3 regions of the Enterococcus sp. DIV0210g genome follow, and region 3 is predicted to be linked to each of the others. Evidence: predicted binding sites of a transcription regulator. Region 3 holds the regulator's gene; each other region holds the start of a gene.
The links. Region 3 encodes LexA, which represses DNA repair genes until DNA is damaged. Its sites were predicted from a motif close to CNAACANNTGTTNG; they were not measured.
Positions count from the first base shown of each region.

Region 1: a site for LexA is predicted at 1,176-1,189, ahead of IGI64_RS12540 (Y-family DNA polymerase). Genes of this name have one in related genera too.
Region 2: a site for LexA is predicted at 1,138-1,151, ahead of IGI64_RS00770 (Y-family DNA polymerase). Genes of this name have one in related genera too.

Region 1 is NZ_CP187904.1:16,165-18,442, forward strand. Features, by position in the region: gene IGI64_RS12540 (Y-family DNA polymerase) at 1-1,146, opposite strand, end outside; gene IGI64_RS12545 (hypothetical protein) at 1,452-1,787, opposite strand; partial or broken gene IGI64_RS12550 (C39 family peptidase) at 1,934-2,278, opposite strand, start outside.
Region 2 is NZ_CP187903.1:144,557-146,834, forward strand. Features, by position in the region: gene IGI64_RS00770 (Y-family DNA polymerase) at 1-1,113, opposite strand, end outside; gene IGI64_RS00775 (hypothetical protein) at 1,313-2,179, opposite strand.
Region 3 is NZ_CP187903.1:1,202,375-1,204,652, reverse strand. Features, by position in the region: gene tkt (transketolase) at 1-357, opposite strand, end outside; gene IGI64_RS05885 (DUF896 family protein) at 467-706, opposite strand; gene lexA (transcriptional repressor LexA) at 853-1,476, shown strand; gene IGI64_RS05875 (hypothetical protein) at 1,623-1,841, shown strand; gene IGI64_RS05870 (adenine phosphoribosyltransferase) at 2,120-2,278, opposite strand, start outside.

The DNA of each region.
Region 1 (2,278 bases), on a different replicon from region 3:
ACTAAATAAATCCAGCTGAAGAGAATCTGTATAAATTAGCTTGCTGTAGGTGATTCCGACGTGCCTTACTTCTTGTCCTTCATAATACTTATCAAACAAGAAAAGACAATAATTCTGCAATTCCTTTGTATTGTCTGTGATAGGGATCTTCATCTGGTGTGAGAACCCTGGTCTCGTTTCTAAGATCGATGTACCAATGTTTAAATGGACACATCCTGTTTTACAATTATGCTGTCTGATACGAATGGCTACTTGTTCCGCCATTTCTTTTACGACCAGTTCGATTTCATTTCTCCTGGTATAATCTCGTGGTAACACTTGTGAATTACCATAGGATTTCTCTTTGGTTGGTTCTGGTGGGATCGCTATATCTGTTCGATCGATCCCATTAGCATGGAAGTACAGCTGTAAGCCAATCACACCTAAACGGCTCTTAATAGTGTATGGATTCCAATTAGCTAAGTCTTTAATCCTCATGATACCCATTTGGTTGAGTCTTTTTTTCATTCGAGAGCCAATGCCCCAAAAGTCTGTCAGTTTAGGAATATTCCATACTTTTTCAGGAACGTTTTCGTACGTCCAATCGGCAATGAATCCATCATTATGTTTTGCTTCATTGTCTAAAGCAAGTTTAGCTAATAAGGGATTATCTCCGACACCTACTGTAGCAATCAATCCTAGCTCGTCTTTAATATGTTCCTGGATCATTTGAGCCAACTTCTTTCTGCGTTGACTTCGTGTCCCTTCAGTCGTAAAAAGATTCATTGATCGAGTCACTTTTAAAATGGATTCATCGATCGAATAGATCAATAGATCTTCGTCTGCGACGTATTGCCGAAAAATACTGTTTACTTCCATATTTTTCTTTATATATAAGTTCATCCTTGGCGGAACAATGTGTAATTCTTTAGGCAAAGGATAAGGTAGATCACGTGGCCGACTGACATTAGAAATACCGTACTTCTTCTTTGCAGCTGGTGAAGAAGCTAAAATCAACCCTGATCCTGTATTATCCGCTTGACTCATGACAACTAATTCAGTCGTCAAAGGATCTAAGTTCCTTTCTATACACTCAACGCTTGAGTAAAAGCTTTTCATATCGATTAAAAAGTAATCATTTACTGGCTCTTTCGAATAATCAAGCATGAATAACACCCCTTCTTTTTTACATTATACAAACGTATGTTCGGTATTGTAAAGAAGAAATAGTTAAACATACAAAAAAAGAAGCATAGGTAATCTATCACCCTGCTTCTTCTTTTGATTTGTATGATTAACTCATTGTATCACTTTATTAAATAATTTGAAAATCTAATAAAAACTCTCACTCTAAATGAGTGAGAGACTGCAAATTAGAGTACGGATTTTTTGGAGTTCCGTTCCTTAATATTAACAAATGATCTTAAAGCATACAATGCAAATTAATTACCACATTTTTTCTTGAATCGTATTTAGCCTTTTAATCTATAGTCCATAGATATCAACACTGGTTGTTTTTCTCTTGATTCCGCATAAAAATAGATTGGCTTACTTCCTATGTCGATTTTTTCATTAGCTTTGACGTAATCTCCATAGCGCCAATTCATCACAGCTTTACCTGTAATATAGGTAAAAACTAAATATTGAACACCATTCTCATCTTCCTTTAGTTCTACCTCATGTACTGTATCTGATAACGGACCAAAAAGGTCTAGTGATACAACCTTTTTTGATAGAGTTTTGTGTCCTTGTATCTCATCATGACCATAATTCTTAATTAGCATATCTGGTTGTTTTTTTCTAAACAAGCTAACCTCTCCGTGTTGTTTTATTTTTGATAATTATATGATATCGGACAGTTTATAGAATAAAACAATCATAAAAGACGGTTTTAAATACATAATCGTTGCGTTAGTTATTTATAAAAATTTTTTTACCGTTCTAGAATAGTTTACTATCTAACTACAACTGCATATTTTCGTGCGTTGTAAATATTTTCAAATGTTGCTCGATTCATCCAATAAGAACCACTAATTGGATCAGATACATGTACCTGGTTACTTCCTTTATTGTATCCATCAAGTGTCACTGCGTGATTATTATTAGCTGCTACGCCAAAGCTCCAATTTCCCCAACGGATTGGCTGAAAATTGATAGTTACCCATGCAACCACTGGATTTCCGTTCTTCACTTCATTAAGTAATGTATTCATAGAACTACCTGAAATATTCTGTACATTTCCATATTTTTGCCCCCAAGCTGTTAATGGAGCAGGATAGATAGCTGAGTAAGTCCATGA
Region 2 (2,278 bases), 1.1 Mb from region 3:
ATTTCGGACTACTTGATCTGTGTATTTTTCATGGAAAATGCGCAAAAGATGATGAGCGATTTCTTTACTCTGGTTTGTCGGATCAACTTTCATTTGCTGATGGAAGTTCGATTTGCCTTCTTGATCGACGTAGCCAATCGAGAAACCAATCCAAAGGCTGATGATAGAAGTCTTTGCACCAGACCGCCGCAAACGAGTAGCGACTTGATCGGCCATTTCCTTAATAACGACTTCAATTTCCTCTTTTTTATAGTAATCTCGATTCAATATTTGGCTGTTGCCGATACTCTTTGATTTCGGTTTGTATTTTTGACCTAAGAAAGAGCGGTCGATGCCCCAAGAATGTGCATATAATTGGGTTCCTAGAATGCCCATTTCTTCTTTTAGCTTATAGTAATCTGAATGTGCTAGATCATAGACAGAAAAAATACCCAAATGCTGCAGGCGTTTGGCTGTTCGTCTTCCGATTCCCCAAAAATCTGTGATTGTCGGGATCTTCCAAACGGTTTCTGGGACATTTTCGTAGCGCCATTCTGCTTTCATATCGGGTGAATGTTTTGCAGCATTATCTAAGGCCAGCTTCGCAAGTAAAGGATTATCGCCGATCCCGATCGTTGTATAGATTCCTGTTTGTCTATAAACGTCCGTTTGCACTAATTTAGCCAATTCATATGCTGTTTTTACATTAAAAAGGTTCAAGCCTTCTGTTACATCAAGAAAACTCTCATCTACAGAATACACATGGTGATTTGCTTCATCTGCGTATTTTCTATAGATGTTGTTGATCTCCATGTTTTTTTGCATATAATAAGCCATTCTTGGCGGTGCAATCACAAGATCAGGCGGGTAGGGGAAAGGAAGATCACGTGCGCGGCTGATATTGGAGATACCGTACGCTTTTTTTGCTGCAGGGCTTGAAGCTAAAATCAGGCCGCTGCCGCGTTCATTTGAATTATCTGATGGATAGGACATAACGACTAATTTAGCTTTCAAAGGGTTCAAGCCGCGTTCCACGCATTCTACTGAAGCATAAAAAGACTTGCAGTCAATACATAGGATGTCCCTGCTAGGTTCTTTATGATAATCAAAGATAGGATTTTGATTTTCTAACATAACATTCACCTCGACATACCAATTAGAACATATGTTCGCGTTTCGTGTCAATAAAAACAAAAGGAAGTCCAAAGAAAAAAATAATGGATTGATTTTTTTAAGGTATCGAGCAGCTGGATTCTATGATTTTTATAAAAAAAGAACTAACGAAAAAAAACAGCCAGCTATTTCTCATACCTTGAATAGCTGGTTGGTTTTTTTATTGAAATGCAGCCGGTACTTGATCAAATGCCACAGATTCCACTTTGACATACTCTTTTTCTTGTTCATTTTGAGTCACGCTCATACCTAATAACACACCTGTTTTAGCATCCACATTCAATTTGAAATGGTCGCCTTGATAGATTGTCTGATTGTCACCAGAAAAAGTACCTTCTATAACAATGGTGTTACGTCCGCAAATCAGTTCAGTGCCGGTCAGTTCATAAAGTGAGGAATCTTCTAAAATTCTAAGTGCAAGTTCAGACGGCAAAGCTACGATTTTTGCAGTGGTGAAATGATTTAAATCTTGCCGTGCGTTATAGGATTTTGTGCCATCTGCTTCAACAGTGACACTTTCCGCTAAAGTCATAGCCTGACTGTTTTCCGGGTCACTCGCTGATTTAGATTGATGCATTTGACTAGGGTTATGGTTTATTTGACTGTACTTTTCTGAATAGATCGATCCGTTTTCGTAAAGTACGATATCTTGACCTGATTCATCGGTATTTGTCTCGATTTGCGTTAAGTGGTTATCTGGCATGTTTACCGCAGAAAGATGAATGGACTTAGCTGATTCGCCTGTTTTTACTACATAAGTAAATTGAACATCGATACTGTGATAGTAGTCAATGGCGTTGATCATGCGGTAAACAGCTTCTTGTTTTGTCGTGATTTCGTTATCGACAGATACAGGTGTAACAGTTATCTCGCTGTTCTTTTCTTCAGTTTCGCTTTTTTTCGTGTATGTATATGTAGATGGGCGTGATGCTTCTTCTTTTTCTTTGTGTATTGTTAGAACAGTATAAGCTGCTCCAGCTAGGAATAGCGCTGCCGCTCCTAAAATGATTCCTTTCGTATGACGCATTTTCTTCTCCTCCTTTATAGATAACATATCTTGAAATAAGTTTTTCTGATTATACCAAAAATACGTGGAAGAAAAGATGAAAGTTCGTTAAGAGAACGC
Region 3 (2,278 bases):
TAATGGTCCAGTCGTTGCTTCAACACCGTCTGTATGATGGACTTCAGGATGTCCTGGCGTTTTAGATCCCCATTGACGGAACTGCTTCAAGTCTTCGATCCCTACTTGGTAGCCTGACAAATGCAGCAAGCTGTAAAGCAATGCTGATCCATGGCCGGCAGATAATACGAAACGATCGCGGTCAGCCCAGTTTCTTGAAGTTTTTGGATTTACTTTTAGATGTTTCGTCCATAAAGCATAAGCCATCGGAGCTGCGCCCATTGGCAATCCTGGATGTCCAGAGTTTGCTTTTTGTACTGCCTCGATACTCAATGTACGAAGCGTGTTCACACCTAGTTGATCAATCTTGTCGAACAAAATAACCCCTCCATTTTAGGTTTTTTTTACTTTTATTAACCTCATTCTTATTCTAACGGATATAGGAATGGAAATCAATCTTTTTTAGTATTTTTTACCTAAAAAGAAACTATCTGCCATGCAGCCCTTTTTCTTTTTGGATTTGCTTCAATTTTTCTGGTGTGACATCTGTACCTTCAGGATCAACAACTTTTATTCCTTCGATATGATGACGCATCCCTGCACGAAAAGCCTTAAGGTATTCTTCTCGTAATTCTTTTTGCTCTTCTTCTTCTTCACTTGTCAGCTTGCCAGCTTTCTTTTTGCGGCCAAGTACGCTGATACGTGCTAATTTTTCGGGTGATAACATTACAACCCCTCCTTTTGTTCCTCTACATATTATATAAAAATGACAAAAAAAACAACTAGTTCTGTTCAATAAAATGCGAACATTTGTTTGAAACTGCTACTTTTCTATGGTAAACTTGGGATATCAAGCGAAAGAAGGTGTACCATGTGGCCCGACAAACAGAAACAAGACAAATCGAAGTGCTGAAATATATCCACGAACAGGTAGCACAAAAAGGGTATCCGCCTACAGTCAGAGAAATTGGTGAGGCAGTTCACCTTTCTTCTACTTCGACCGTCCATGGTCATTTGGCCAGATTAGAAAAAAAAGGGTTGATCCAACGCGACCCAACGAAACCAAGAGCAATCGAATTGACCACTGCTGGTCTTGACAAAATCGGTATCCAACCAACAACGATCCCTATGTTAGGAGTCGTTACTGCTGGCGAACCGATCTTAGCCGTTGAAGAAGCGTCAGACTTCTTCCCTATCCCGCCGAATCTTTCTTCTGAAGATGGTACATTATTCATGTTGACGATCCGCGGGGAAAGTATGATCAATGCCGGTATTTTGGATGGGGACCATGTGATCGTCCGCAAACAAGAAAGTGCCAATAATGGCGACATCGTGATTGCTATGACAGCAGAAGACGAAGCAACATGTAAGAGATTCTACAAAGAAGAAGATCACTTCCGTTTACAACCCGAAAATGATTTGCTGGACCCTATTATTTTAGATGAAGTGTCTATTTTGGGGCTTGTTGTAGGTTTATATAGAAGTCATATTTTTTAAAAAAAAATACGGTGAAACCCTTGAGAGATTTGGACGATCGATGATTGTTCAAATCTTTTTTCGTATTTCCTCTTTACAAACCGAACAAACATTCGTATACTGTTTATACAAACGTTTGTTCGTATAAATGAATGAGGTGATTATCGATGAAAGCAATGAGACGTTTTGGATTTATATTGTTGGTTTTATTCTTAGGTATTTTGATTGGTAATTTTGGTATTCAAACAGCACTTTTAGTTTTCGCGCCTTTGTTCACTTTATGGTTTATGTTATGGGATGAAAAGAAATATCGCCAAATCGAACGGCGAAAGAACAATGAAGAATCTTTTTACAACGAACCTTACTACAGATCCAGGCAATCCTGATAAAAAAGCATAGTTTTTTCATCAGGGAGATCTGCTGTCCTCTTCTTTGCTGGATACCAACTCCCCAGAAAGAAGCAACGGATGATACTGTTCTCATTTCAACCATGTGGATGTTTCCCGCCTATTGATTTTTTGTACCAAGATCCAGCTTGTTCCCCCCTAATGAGCAACGCTGATCTTTTACCTGTGATGAAAGAATCTGTTCATCACAAAAAGAACCTGAAACGTAATAATGTTCCAGGTTCTTTTTCTATCTTCTAAACACTATCTTCTGATTTCTAGTAATCCATCAATGCGATGATGTCATAACCGTCGATTTTATCGCGACCGTGTAAATCATTTAATTCAATCAAGAAAGCACAACCTACGACGATACCGCCTAATTTTTCGATCAATTCGATAGTTGCTTTGATCGTACCGCCTGTTGCCAATAAATC